DNA from 3 places in the Lachnospira intestinalis genome. Region 3 is predicted to be linked to each of the others. Evidence: predicted binding sites of a transcription regulator. Region 3 holds the regulator's gene; each other region holds the start of a gene.
The links. Region 3 encodes Rex, which represses fermentation and respiration genes when NADH is low (regulators of the CRP and FNR family bind a similar motif). Its sites were predicted from a motif close to ATTGTTAANTANTTAACAAT; they were not measured.
Positions count from the first base shown of each region.

Region 1 (4,956 bases), on a different contig from region 3:
AACCGTTTTTAATTCATTTAAAGCAACAGGCAGACAGCCCTTCTTAAAATACACCTTTTCAGGGGCACGGAACCAAAGCATATTTTCTCTCCTTTCAGCAACGGTTTTTACGTTAATCAGATGCTTTACACCGACATTTTCAGAAACAGAGTTGCCGCCCCATGATCCGCAGCCCAGTGTGAGGGAAGGTGTCATTTTAAAGTTGTAAAGATCACCGATTCCGCCGTGGGAAGAAGGGGTGTTGATTAATACACGGCAGGTCTTCATCGCTTCTGAGAATACGGCAACCTTTTCGCTTTCCGTTGCGGTATTAATATAAAGAGAAGAAGTATGACCATAGCCGCCGTCTGCGATTAAGTGGCTTGCCTTATCAACTGCATCATTAAAATCCTTTGCCTTGTACATAGCCAGTACAGGAGAGAGCTTTTCATGGGCAAATTCTTCTGAAATATCCACAGAAGTGACTTCGCCGATTAAAATCTTTGTGTCTTCAGGAACGGTGACACCGGCGAGTTTGGCAATCGTATAAGCACTCTGACCGACAATCTTGGCATTCAATGAGCCGTTGATGATAATGGTCTTACGGACTTTGTCAATTTCATCTTTTGCAAGGAAATGACAGCCACGCTTTGTAAATTCCTCTTTGACCGGTTTGTAAACGGCGGTATCGACAATGACAGACTGCTCGGAAGCACAAATCATGCCGTTATCAAAAGTTTTTGAATGAATAATGGAGTTGACCGCAAGAATAATATCAGCCGAAGCATCAATGATTGCCGGGGTATTGCCTGCGCCAACACCGAGAGCCGGTTTGCCGGAAGAATAAGCGGCTTTTACCATGCCCGGACCGCCGGTTGCAAGGATAATGTCGGCTTCCTTCATCAGGGTATTGGTAAGCTCCAGAGAAGGAACATCCACCCAGCTGATAATGCCCTTTGGTGCGCCTGCGGCAACAGCAGCTTCCAGTACAACCTTGGCGGCAGCAATGGTGCTTTCCTTTGCACGAGGGTGTGGGCTGATAATAATTCCGTTACGTGTTTTTAAACAAATCAAAGTCTTAAAGATCGCTGTTGAGGTAGGATTTGTTGTTGGAATAACAGCGGCAACGACACCAATCGGTTCAGCAATGCGCTTGATTCCGTAAGCACTGTCCTCCTCAATAACGCCGCAGGTCTTTGTATCTTTGTATGCATTGTAAATGTATTCGGAAGCATAGTGGTTCTTGATGACTTTATCTTCCACAATGCCCATGCCGGTTTCGGCAACTGCCTGTTTTGCAAGAGGGATTCTTGCTTTGTTGGCAGCGAGTGCCGCAGCTGCAAAGATTTTATCGACCTGCTCCTGTGAATAGGTTGAAAAAATCCGCTGTGCTTCACGGACTTCTTCAATGCGCTTTTCCAGTGCTTCAACAGTATCAACAATCATAATATTCTTTTCTGACATTTGATGACCTCCAATTTTGTGTAGATTAAGATTGATAATTTATTAACAATGATAGTATACCGTACTTTATGAACTTTGTCAACAATTTAACAATATTGAAAGAAAAAAATTGCTGTGATAATATTTATATATAAGACAATAAGGGGGTTTTTATGATGGATAATTATGGTTTTTACACAGGAAAAAGCTTTGATGCATATGAGTTTTTCGGGTGTCATACAGATGAAAATGGTGCGGTGTTCAGGGTGTTTGCACCGGCGGCAGTCCGGATTAGTGTTATCGGGGAGTTTAACGGCTGGCAGGATACACCGATGAATAAAATCGGTGACGGCAATTTCTGGGCGGTCTATATTGAAGGGGTCAAGCCAGGGCAGATGTACAAATATAAAATTTATAAGTCGGACGGCAGCTGTATGGACCACTGTGACCCATACGGATATGGTATGGAACTGCGCCCTGCTTCGGCTTCGATTGTAAGAAATCTGTACGGCTATGAATTTCAGGACGATGCATGGATGAAAAAGCGCAGTAACGGGGTGGCTTCGGCATTAAATATTTATGAAATCCATGCGGGTTCGTGGAAAAAACCGCAGAATGGGTGGTACCGGTATGATGAGCTTGCCATGCAGTTAGTTCCTTATTTAAAGGAGTACGGATACAATTATATCGAGCTGCTTCCGATTGGAGAGCATCCGTGTGATGAGTCGTGGGGATACCAGTGCAGTGGCTTTTACAGTCCGACTTCACGGTATGGCACGCTGGACGATTATAAAAAAATGATTGATATCCTGCACCACAATGACATCGGTGTGGTCATGGATTTTGTGCCGGTACATTTTGCGCTGGATGCGTATGCACTGGCAAAGTTTGACGGAACGGCGCTGTATGAGTATCCGCATAAGGACGTCGGAAACAGTGAGTGGGGAAGCTGTAATTTTATGCACTCCCGTGGCGAGGTGCGCTCCTTTTTACAGTCCTGTGCGAATTACTGGCTGAAGGAATACCATGTAGATGGTCTGCGCATGGATGCCATCAGCAATATGATTTACTGGCAGGGCAATCCGGCGCGCGGTGTGAATAAGGATGCCGTTGCATTTTTACAGAACATGAATGAAGGACTGGTAAACAGACACAGTGGCATTTTGCTGGCGGCGGAGGATTCCACGGTGTATCCGGGTGTGACAAAGCGCGTGGCGGAAGGCGGGCTTGGATTTACTTACAAGTGGGATATGGGTTTTATGCACGATACGCTTGAATATTTCCAGAAAAATACGGGAGAACGTTTAAACAACCGTAATAAGCTGACATTTTCCATGCATTATTTTAAAGATGAGCGGTATCTGCTGGCATTTTCGCATGATGAGGTCGTGCATGGCAAGGCGACAATTATTCAGAAAATGAACGGCGATTATGACAGAAAGTTTCCGCAGGCGCGTGCACTGTATGCGTATATGGTGGCTCATCCGGGCAAGAAACTCAATTTTATGGGCAATGAGATTGCACATTTCAGGGAATGGGACGAAAAACGGGAGCAGGACTGGAATCTTTTGGATTTTCCGAAGCACCGCGAATTTGCAGCGTATATGCAGGCATTGAATCACCTGTACCTTTCAGAGGAAACGCTGTGGAACGATTACGGCGGTGACGGCTTTGAATGGGTCCATGCGGTATCCCAAAACTACCCGGATACGGAACATTCCTGTGTGTTTGCATGGAAGCGCAAGGCAGAAAACGGCAGACAGCTGTTGTGTGTATTCCAGTTTGCAGACCGCGCAGACGGCGTGACACTGCCGTTGGCAGAAGATGAAAAACCGGAATTGGTATTCGATACGGACTGGATGGAATTTGGTGGGGCAACACCAAAGCAGGATGAGGTTCTGACGGCTCAAAACGGCAGAGCGGTAACGAAAATGGCGGCATTTTCGGCAAAGTTTTTTGTGGTTGGGAAGCGTGACGAGGAAGAAACAGATAACATGGGAGCAGACACTACAGAAGCCGGTGAGCCGATAACCGCAGAACCAATAGAAAAATTGTCGGAAAATTCATCCGTAAAACTTGTAGACGGTGCATGGTTTGACCGTGCGGTGGTGTATCACATTTATCCGCTGGGATATTGCGGTGCACCGCAGTATAACGAGGGTGAAAAGACACAGGGAAGCCGCATTTTAAAGGTTCTGGATAGAATTGGGCATTTAAAGGCACTGGGGGTCAATACGATTTATTTCGGACCGGTATTTGAATCACTGTGGCACGGGTATGATACCTCGGATTATTACAGAACCGATTCGCGGCTAGGCAGTATGAAAGATTTTCAAAAAGTTTTCAGGGCATTAAAGGAAAATGGCTTTAAAATCGTGCTGGACGGTGTGTTTAACCATGTCGGCAGAGGTTTTGAACCGTTTCGGGACTTGCAGGAAAAAGGAGAAGCTTCTATATATAAAGACTGGTTCTGCAATGTGCATTTTGGCAGCAGTACACCGCTGGGTGATGCATTTTCCTATGATACATGGCAGGGTAACTGGGAGTTAGTCAAGCTGAACCTGAAAAATAAGGCAGTAGTAGACCACCTGCTCGGTGCAGTAAAAATGTGGGTGGAAACCTTTGATATCGACGGACTGCGTCTTGATGCGGCAGACTGCATTGATAAAGAATTTTTCAAGCAGTTAAAGGTGTATACACAGGGATTAAAGAAAGATTTCTGGCTGATGGGCGAGATTATCCATGGTGATTATAAGATGTGGGCGAATCCCGATATGATGCATTCCGTGACGAATTATGAGTGCTGGAAGGGCATTTATTCAAGTCACAATGATAAAAATTATTTTGAAATCGCCCATTCCTTAAGACGGCAGTTTGCAAAGGGCGGTATTTACGAAAATCTGCGCCTGTACAATTTTTTAGATAACCACGATGTCAACCGCATTGCAAGTCTGCTTAAAAATCCGGCGGATTTGGAAAATGCGTATACCATGCTGTTTTGTATGCCGGGCATCCCATCCGTATATTACGGCAGTGAATGGGGCATTGCCGGAGTGAAAACAAGCGGAAAAGAAGCAGACCTGCCGGTTCGTCCGCCGATTGAAGAAGCGGAAGTGGCCAAGCGGGATACGAAGCTGGAAAAGCATATTGCGGCACTTGCCAGACTCAGACAGACGACCAATGCACTGGTTTACGGTGAATATGCCGATATTCTGGTTCGCAATGAACAGCTTGTGTTTGTCAGACAGTATAATAAGGAAGCGGTGATTGCGGCATTTAATATTGCGGATACAGCGGTGTCACTGGATTTTGAATGGCAGGGTGAAAAATATGCGGTTGAACTTGCACCGCATGACAGTCGTGTGATTGTAAAAGAATAAGAGGGGGGAATTATGGGGGCAGAAAAATGTCAGAAACGCGTCCTGGTTGTAGAGGATAATGAACTGAACCGGAAAATTGCCGCACAGGTGATTGAAGATGAGGGCATTTTAACGGAATGTGCCATCGACGGTCTGGAAGCGGTAAAAAAGGTCA
Region 1 covers NZ_JBBMFS010000004.1:57,544-62,499, forward strand. The annotation lists gene adhE (bifunctional acetaldehyde-CoA/alcohol dehydrogenase) at 1-1,425, opposite strand, end outside; gene glgB (1,4-alpha-glucan branching protein GlgB) at 1,596-4,802, shown strand; gene WMO37_RS05890 (response regulator) at 4,815-4,956, shown strand, end outside.
Region 1: the regulator Rex is predicted to act here: its motif matches at 1,474-1,493, upstream of adhE (bifunctional acetaldehyde-CoA/alcohol dehydrogenase).

Region 2 (4,956 bases), on a different contig from region 3:
CGATAACGGCACCACCCATGCCTGCGGCTGTGTTAATCTTTTTTGATACACCAAGGAAAGGACACAGACCGAGGAACTGGCTTAATACAACGTTATTAACCAGTGCAGCACCAATCGCAATAATTAATAAATTCATATTTTCTTTCCTCCCTTATGCCTGCTTCTTTTCTTCTGCAAATGCCTTGCCGCCGCACATTGTGTTGGCGCAGGAATCACAGCTGCCGTCTTTTGAGCAGTAATCCGGTACCTGTGCCGGTTCCATGCCGTGCTTTGCCTTAATCTTGTTCATAATCGCAATACACATTGCCAGTACGAAGAAGGCACCCGGTGCAAGGATAAAGATACTTGCCGGTGTATACACGCTTTCAGGAATTGTAACAAGTGCTGAGCTGCCTGTGCTTAAAATGGTTCCGGCACCAATCAGCTCTCTGACAGCACCAAGAATTGTAATCGCACAGGTAAAACCAAGTCCCATGCCGAGTCCGTCAAATGCAGACGGCAGAACCGGATTTTTAGAAGCGTAAGCTTCCGCACGTCCTAAAATAATACAGTTTACAACAATCAAAGGAATATAAATTCCCAGTGAATCATAAAGGGATGGCAGATAGCCCTGCATTAAGAACTGTACCATTGTTACAAATGAAGCAACGATAACGATAAATGCCGGCATTCTGACACCGTCCGGAATTACTTTTCTAAGTAATGAAATCATAAGGTTTGACATTACCAGTACGACAGTAGAGGAAAGTCCCATACCGATACCGTTAATTGCCGATGTTGTAACGGCAAGTGTCGGACACATACCCAGTGTTAAAACAAATGTCGGATTTTCTTTAATCAAACCATTATAAAGTCTTTCAACGCATTTATTCAACTGAAACACCTCCTACTGTTACAGCTTTTGCTGCATAAATTTCTTTGTAAGCAATTAAAGCGGAGTTGACACCACGTAAAACTGCCTTTGATGTTACAGTAGAACCACTGATTGCATCAATCTTTTCATCTCCTGCGGCAGCACCGGAACCATCCTTTACAAGTACGAACTTGTCTGTATTGGCACTCTTAAACTGCGCGAGGAAATCCGGGCTTGTCTTTACACGCATACCAAGACCGGCTGTTTCTGAAATCGACAGAATTGATGTTCCGAGGTATGTACCGTCCGCACCGACGCCGACAGAAAACTTAATATCTCCGCCGTAGCCGTCACCTGCTACAACTGTTACAACAAGACCGATAACCTTACCGTCCTTGACACCTGCAACAACCTCTGTGATTTCATCTGCTGTGTAATTTTCAGCATCTGCCTGTAAGGCAGCTGCAAATGTTGCTGTAATATTGGCTTCTGAATAAGCATCGCCGCTTAATGCTTCAAAGCTGTCGGCATCTGCCATAACTTCTTTATAAGCTTCCTGCTTTGCCTTTTCATTCTGTGCCGCAATCGGGTCTTTGGTAATGTCATAGACAAAACCGAGAAGCACTCCTGCTACCAGCGTAATTGCAAACAGAATTAACGCATCTTTTACAATTTTATTCATAATCAGGCTGCCTCCTTTTCCGGTTTTTTCTTACCAAATGACTTTGGAACCGTTACCTTTTCAATTAACGGTACTAACAGGTTCGAGAAGATAATTGCATAAGAAACACCTTCTGCTGAACCGCCGAACATTCTGAAGATGAATGTTAAAAGTCCTAAAATCACACCAAATACAAGCTTTCCGTTTGGTGTAATCGGTGATGTTACATAGTCGGTTGCCATAAAGAATGCACCGAGGATTAAACCACCGCCGCAAATCTGTTCTGCTGTATACAGCACATCAAACTGATGTCCCGGAGCAAACAGGAAAATTAAAACGGCAAAGGTTAAAATGTAGGCTGCCGGTATTCTGATAGAAATAACCTTGCGCACTAACAGATAAACCGCACCGATTAACAAGAATAATACGGATGTTTCACCGATTACACCGCCTGTTCTACCGATAAACATATCAAGCAGCTTCACTGCGCCTTCTGCTTCTCCGCCCGGCTTTAAGACTGCCAGTGGTGTAGCGCCTGCAACACCGTCATAAACGAACTTTGTCATAGGACCTGTATAAGCAATTAAAAGGAAACATCTTGCTGCAAGCGCCGGGTTCATGAAGTTCTGACCCAGACCGCCAAATAACTGTTTTACAATAATAATCGCGAAAAGACATCCGACAATTTCATAACCAATGTTTAATGTCGGTGGTACATTTAACGCAATTAAAAGACCTGTAACCGCAGCACTTAAATCGCTGATAGTTACTTTTTTGTGCATAAAATACTGGTATGCTCCTTCTGCTGCCACACAGACTGCAATGCCGATGACAATACGAAGCAGTGCGCCCAGTCCAAAATTATAAATTCCAAATATACTTGCAGGTGTCAGTGCAATCAGAACGTCACGCATGATTGTCTGTGTCGTATCCTTGCTTCGTACATGAGGATTTGTCGATACATTAAATAAATCGCTCACCTGTTTTGTCCACCTTTCTACTTCTTTCTTCTGTTTGCCATGATGGTTCTTCTCATGGACTTAATCTGCTGTGTTAATGGACGTTTGGCCGGACAGACATATGAACAGCTGCCACATTCCACACATTCCATACCGTCAAACTTCAAGAAGCCTGCTTCGTCATTTCTGCTTGCAAATCCCGCAAGCTTGGCAGGAAGCAGATGGCTTGGACATCCGTCACCGCAGCGTCCGCAGCGGATACATGCCGATGTTTCAAGCTTTGAAACAACATCTTCCTTGAATACTAAAAGGGAAGAACTGCCCTTTACAACCGGCACGTCTAAGCTGTACATCGCAAAGCCCATCATCGGACCGCCTGAAATGTACTTTTCCGGTTCGCCGACAGGACCGCCTGCCGCTTCTAAAAGCTGTCTGTAATTGGTTCCGAGCCATACATAGAAGTTACCCGGTTCTTTTACGCCGTCACCAGTTACGGTTACAATTCGCTTTGTCAGCGGCTTTCCTTCGATAACTGCCATATAGATAGAGTAAATCGTATCGACATTATGTACGATACAACCCGCATCTGCCGGTAACATAGAGGAGTTAATGCTTCTGCCTGTTGTTGCATAAATCAGACAGCGCTCACCACCCTGCGGATACTTTGTCTTTAATTCCTTGACTTCAATATCCGGCTCATTCGCAGTCTTTTCCTTCATAATTCTGATAGCTTCCGGCTTATTATCTTCAATACCGATAATACCCTTTGCATGGTCGAACAGCTTTAAGGCAACCTTTAAGCCCATAACAACCTTATCAGATTCTTCTAACAGTCTGCGGTAATCGGAAGTAAGATACGGTTCACATTCTGCACCGTTTACAATGATGTAATCGATGTTCTCAGGATTCTTCGGTGTCAGCTTGACATTTGTCGGGAAGCCTGCACCGCCCATACCTACAACACCTGCCGCCTTGATTCTTTCGCGGATTTCATCTCTTGAAAGGTCTTCAAGCTTTGCCGGTGTATATTCTACTTCTTTGTACTCACCATCATTTTCAATGATGATTGCATTGCACTTGCCGCCTGTTGCAAGTGTTCTTGGTTCGATTGCTTTTACAGTACCTGAAACGGACGAATGAATATTTGCCGAAACAAATCCACCCGCTTCTGCAATCAACTGTCCTGCAAGTACATAGTCGCCTTTTGCTACGACAGGAACTGCAGGTGCACCGATGTGCTGTGAAAGTGGGAATACCATCTCACCCTGTGCAGGGAATAATTCTTTTACAGGTTTATCCTTAGAAAATTCCTTACCATCATAAGGGTGTACTCCACCTTTAAATGTACACTTTCCCATGACATAAATCTCCTTATAAATTTAATCTTACATTGTATTTTATCGCAAAATCGACAAAAAATCTACTTTTTTTTGTGTATATATTAATATATAATAAACAAAAGCTGATACATTTTTAACATTTCATGACATATTTTTAACAGTATCTGATATTTTTTTAACAGTTTTTCACAAAAACAGGAGTTTGTGCAAAAAACCTGCTTTTTACCGGTTTTATACAGCAGACTCCGGAAATGAGGTTTACAATGAAAGTGCTTACATCTACAATCCCTGCTACTGCCGCACCGTCACAGACTGCGGCGCTTTTATGTGCCTGTTTTCATACCGCGCACGCCGCAGGAGATTTTATATTTTTTGATATTGAAACAACCGGACTGTCCGCAGACAATTCAATGTGCTGGCTGATTGGCACTCTGGTTTTACAGGATGATTCCCTGATTCTGACACAGTATTTTGCAGATTCACCGTCCGATGAAAAAGAACTGATGGAACAATTTTTAGGAACACTTTCCGCCACAAGCTGTCTGGTGCATTTTAACGGCACACGCTTTGATATCCCGTTCTTACAGGAACGCGCGGCTCTTTTAGAATGTGATGCACAGCTTGCTGCAAAGCTTACAGACTGTGACAGCATTGACATTTTTAAAATGATAAAATCTTATGACAGCCTGCTTCATCTGACCAATTATAAGCAGAAAACCATTGAAAGTTTTTTGAATTTTCCACGCACGGATAAATTAGACGGCAAAAAGCTGATTGCCCTGTACAAATCCTACGTACTCTCTAAAGATACCGATTCTGAACGGCTGTTACTTTTACACAACAGCGACGACCTTGCCGGACTGCATGAAATCTGTGCCGTCCTCGCCTACGGACAGCTTTACGATACCGCCTTAAAAAAGGATTCTGTAGATAGTTTTAAAAAAGTTTTTGAAAATATTTCAATGGAGTTCAACTACGCCTCTGATTATGAAGGGAATGAAATTACCGAACTGATTTTAGAAACCGCGCCGGTTTTTCCTTTTCCAAAGGCACTCGACTGTAAACAGCCGGACGGATACTGCAAGATTTTCCCGGATAAACTGCGCCTGTGCGTTCCGGTTGTCAATGACCGTGTCAAGTTAT
Region 2 covers NZ_JBBMFS010000002.1:271,092-276,047, reverse strand. The annotation lists gene rsxA (electron transport complex subunit RsxA) at 1-136, opposite strand, end outside; gene rsxE (electron transport complex subunit RsxE) at 152-874, opposite strand; gene WMO37_RS03495 (RnfABCDGE type electron transport complex subunit G) at 867-1,535, opposite strand; gene WMO37_RS03490 (RnfABCDGE type electron transport complex subunit D) at 1,538-2,494, opposite strand; gene rsxC (electron transport complex subunit RsxC) at 2,512-3,831, opposite strand; gene WMO37_RS03480 (ribonuclease H-like domain-containing protein) at 4,077-4,956, shown strand, end outside.
Region 2: the regulator Rex is predicted to act here: its motif matches at 3,914-3,933, upstream of rsxC (electron transport complex subunit RsxC).

Region 3 (4,956 bases):
ATTGTAAATGCCGCCTGCTCCCAGATTTCTGGAATTGTGCGGACGTCGGCAAAACCGGCATTGGCAACACACAGTTCTCCTGCGTATATTCTTCCCGGATACAGGCACAGCCCACATTTTGCAAAGCCGAAGGTCACCGTCATGTCTGCCCTTACGGCACAGCCCATGACCTGTCCGTCCCCGGCATTAATTCCCGATGGCGTATCTACTGCCACAATCAGGCTTCCCGTATCCTTTGCCGCATTGATTTTTGCAATAATCTGTTCATATCTGCCTGTAATTGTTCTTGATAAACCGATGCCAAAAACAGCATCTATAATACAATTATATTCACCGGCAGGAATGTCGTTCACAAACACAATTCCCAGTTTCTGCAAAATCGCACACTGCCGATTTAACTCTTCTGTTCCTTTTCCTTCCTCTGCTGTCGTATACACCTCTGCCGAAATTCCACGTTCTGTCAGCTGGCGCGCCACCGCCATGCCGTCCGCACCGTTGTTGCCGCTTCCGCACACGCACAGCACCTTATCCGTCTTTTTAATCTTTTCAAGCACCGCCTCCGTCACACAAAGTGCCGCCCGCTCCATCAAAACCAGTGAAGGAATCCCCACCTCCTGAATCGAATACGTGTCAATCATTTTCATCTGCGCACCATTCATTAATTTCTTCATAAACACCCTCCTGCCCTGTAAAACAAAAAGCCGCCATACGGACTTCTTCCCGCACAGCAGCTTTCTTCTATTCGTCATTCTCATTCAACCGGTCTAATTCACTCATGATTTCAGGACCTAAAATCGCATGCATATAAGAATACATCTGCTCGTTCATATCCTCTTTGTCCTGCTTGACCAGTAAATTTTTCTTAAGTTTAATCCGCGTGTCTTCAATCCATGCTTCCAGCCGCTCCAGGTCTTTATTGTTGCGGTTGATTTTTTCATAACACATTTTGACTGTTTCATAAAAAAGATGCATGTTTGCTATGCGAAGTTTTTTAGGCACTTCGTCCGATTCATCTTCTAGCTGGGAGATTTTATCTCTTGCTTCATAAATCAGCCGCTGGCTTTCATCCATAATTTTCTGCTTTTTCGGATCTTCGTCATTCTGGTTCATATGATTAACAATGCCCCGGAACAATCCTTTTCTAATCTTTTTTACCTGAATCAGGTCTTCGTTGACCTGCCCCTGTTTTTTGAGCAGTTCATTGACACGTTTTTCCCAGTAACGGATTTCATCCGTTTTTACAGATTCCGGCACAAGTCTGTACCACCGTTGGTCAAGCGTTAAAATCGGCAGATTTTTCAAAGCCGCATTATCCTTCATTGCCTTATATGTAAGCTGTGCCATCCGCTATTCCCCCTTTGTAAATCTTTTCTACCGTCCTTCATTTGCAATGGTATACGAAAGGCGCATCAAGCTTTCTGATAAATGTACATTTTCAACAATGACTTCATCCGGAAGATTCAAATCTGTATGGGCAAAATTCCAGATTGCCTTAATTCCGGCATCTGCTACCAGCTTACCGACTTCTTTTGCTGCTTTTTTGGGAATCGTCAGTGCTACAATCTCGATTTCATTTCTCTTAATAAAATCAGAAACGGCATCCATCATCATCACCGGGATTCCACGGATTGTCTTTCCTTCCATCTCCGGATTGTTATCAAAGACTCCTTTAATCACAAATCCACGTTTTTCAAAGTCCTCATAATTGACAATTGCCTGACCTAAGTTACCCGCACCGATAATAATCATATTATGCGGGCGGTCAATTCCTAAAATTTTGGCAATTTCATCATAAAGATACTTCACATTATAACCGTAACCCTGCTGTCCAAAGCCGCCAAAATTGTTTAAATCCTGACGAATCTGTGAAGCGGTTACTTTCATCTTTGCACTTAATTCCTTTGAAGATATTCTCTGTACTCCGCTCTCATTCAGTTCGCCCAGATATCTGTAATATCGTGGCAGACGTCTGATTACCGCAGCTGATATCTTTTTTGTTTCTTCCATACTCATGTCACCATGCTTTCTTTTCAATGTATCTTCGGATACCAGGGTCAAAAGATCTGAACCCACATGAGCTTGCTCATATGTGGGTGAACGACCTTGGGACCCGCCCGCTATGAGCATAAAAGTGGGATGAAATCCCACGATATGCGAATAGCGGGCCGGATTGTGAGAGTGCGCAGCACGAAACAATCCGTGATTATTATAATATTTTTTATTATATCACCCCAGCACTCTTTTTGCAATATCTACGGATTCCTTGGCATCCTTTGCATAAAAGTCGGCATGAATTTCTTTGGCATATTCCGGTGTCAGAACCGCACCGCCTACCATAATTTTGCAATCCAGCTCATTTTCATGAAGCAGTTCAATCGTCTTTTTCATGGAAACGAGTGTCGTTGTCATCAGGGCAGAAAGTCCGACCAGCTTGACATCATTTTCACGGACTGCATCAACGACCGCCTGATATTCCACGTCTTTTCCGAGGTCAATCACGTCATAACCGTAATTTTCAAGCAGAACCTTTACAATATTTTTACCGATGTCGTGAATATCACCTTTGACAGTTGCAATGACGATTTTGCCTTTGCTGACCGGTGCGGCGTTACTCTGCACCATATGTTCACGAATGACTTCAAACGCCGCCTGTGCAACGGAAGCTGCCATAATCAGCTGCGGCAGGAACAGCGTTCCCTTTTCAAAGTCCTCGCCGATTTTATCCAGTGCCGGAATCAGCACTTCATTGACAATTACCATGGAGTCATTGTCTTTTAACAGTTCTCTTGTGAGGTTCGCACCCTCATTTTTTAAGCCTGCATAAACCGCATGGAATAACTGCTCTTTACAGTCACCTGCCGGTACAGCTGCCGTCTGTGCCCCCGCCGGTGCCGCACCTGTGCTTCCCGCTGCCGGTTTTGCCGCCGGATTGATTTTTTCAACCTTTGGCATATTGGCATAGGCTTTAATATAATCCACTGAATTTTTATCAATATTGGCAAGCAGTTTGTAAGCTCTGACCGCCCCCGTCATTTCCGGAATATTCGGATTGATAATTGGAAGGTCTAAGCCGTTTTGCAGCGCCATGGTTAAGAAAATGTGGTTGACTAACACTCTGTTTGGCAGACCGAAGGAAATGTTTGACACGCCCAGTACGGTTTTTAAGCCTAACTCATGTTTTACACGGTAAACTGCATTTAACGTTTCCATAACACCTTCCTGCTCCGCGGAAGCCGTCAGTGTCAGACAGTCAATATAGACATTTTCCTTTGGAATACCGATTGCCTGCGCACGCTCTAAAATACGCTGTGCAATCTTAAAACGGTCTTCTGCCTTTGGCGGGATTCCGTTCTCATCGAGTGTAAGACCGACAACTGCCGCACCGTATTTTTTTACAAGCGGAAGCACTGCCTTTAAGGACTTTTCCTCGCCGTTGACCGAATTGACAATCGGTTTTCCGTTGTATACACGGAGTGCCGCATCTAACACTTCCGGAATCGTGGAATCCACCTGTAACGGTACATCAACAATTGCCTGAATAGACTTTACGGCAGAAATCATCATTTCTTTTTCATCAATTCCCGGCAGTCCGACATTTACATCGAGAATATCCGCACCCGCACCAATCTGCTCCAATGCCTGATTTAAAATGTAGTCCATATCGCCGCGCAGCAGGGCTTCCTTAAACAGCTTCTTACCGGTCGGATTGATACGTTCCCCGATGATACGCGGTTCCGTAATTGTCACTGCCTTTGTAGGTGAGCAGACTGCTGCCGGAATTTCCTTTTCATGCCAGAAACCTGCATTGCCGTCCGTATGCAGCATTTCGGATACACAGCGGATAAAATCCGGTGTTGTACCACAGCAGCCGCCGAATACTTTAATGCCGTATTTGCGCAGGTTCTTCATCATCTGTGCAAATTCTTCCGGCGATACATTGTATTCATTGGTAACAGGGTCGGGAAGTCCCGCATTCGGTTTCACGATAATCGGCAGGTTTGTCCACTCGGAAAGCTTTGCAACGACCGGCTCTAATTCTGCCGGTCCTAACGAACAGTTGACACCCAGCGCATCTACACCCAGTCCGCTAAGGGTCAGTGCCATGGATTCAATACAACAGCCTGTGAAAGTTCTCTGATTGATTTCAAAAGTCATTGTAACCGCTACCGGTAAATCCGAATGTTCTTTTGCCGCAAGTACCGCCGCTTTACATTCAAGCAAATCGGTCATGGTTTCAAAAACGACAAGGTCTGCGCCTGCCGCGCTGCCCGCTTCAACGATTTCACGGTACATATCATAAGCTTCTTCAAAAGAAAGTGTACCGGTCGGCTCTAAAAGCTGTCCAATCGGACCAACATCTAAAGCGACAAGTGCCTGCGGATTGACATTTTCACATGCCTGCTTTGCATTTTTAATGGATGCCTTTACAATCTCATCAACACTTTTTCCGCATTCTTCCAGCTTATAACGGTTTGCACCGAATGTGTTGGCATAGATGACATCTGCACCTGCACGCAGATACTTTTCATGAATCCCGACTAAAAGCTGTGGCTGGGTAATACTTAATACTTCCGGTGTTTCGCCCATTTTCATGCCTGCTGCCTGAAGCATTGTTCCCATTGCACCGTCAAATACAACGTATTCTTTTTTCAAGAGTTCCCTAAAATTTTTATCCATTACAATGACCACCCTTTATTCTGTACTGACATTTTTCTCTCATATTACAGGTCTGACAGCCTCTTGCCACACCTTTTACCGGTTCTTTCGACAGCCCGATAACGGCCGTCACGGACTTTGTCGGAATCAGCATAAATGAACTGCTGACACTTAATCCAATCTGCTTTGGAGCATTGAGCAGTGCCACAAAATCTTTTTGCTGTTCAATCGGCAGATCGCCGTAGCCCAGCCCGAACCGGAACGTCTGATAATACCCCTGTGTCTGTTCTTTTAAAATCT
Region 3 covers NZ_JBBMFS010000001.1:173,328-178,283, reverse strand. The annotation lists gene WMO37_RS00730 (NAD(P)H-hydrate dehydratase) at 1-671, opposite strand, end outside; gene WMO37_RS00725 (hypothetical protein) at 739-1,344, opposite strand; gene WMO37_RS00720 (redox-sensing transcriptional repressor Rex) at 1,372-2,013, opposite strand; gene WMO37_RS00715 (homocysteine S-methyltransferase family protein) at 2,227-4,677, opposite strand; gene WMO37_RS00710 (vitamin B12 dependent-methionine synthase activation domain-containing protein) at 4,670-4,956, opposite strand, start outside.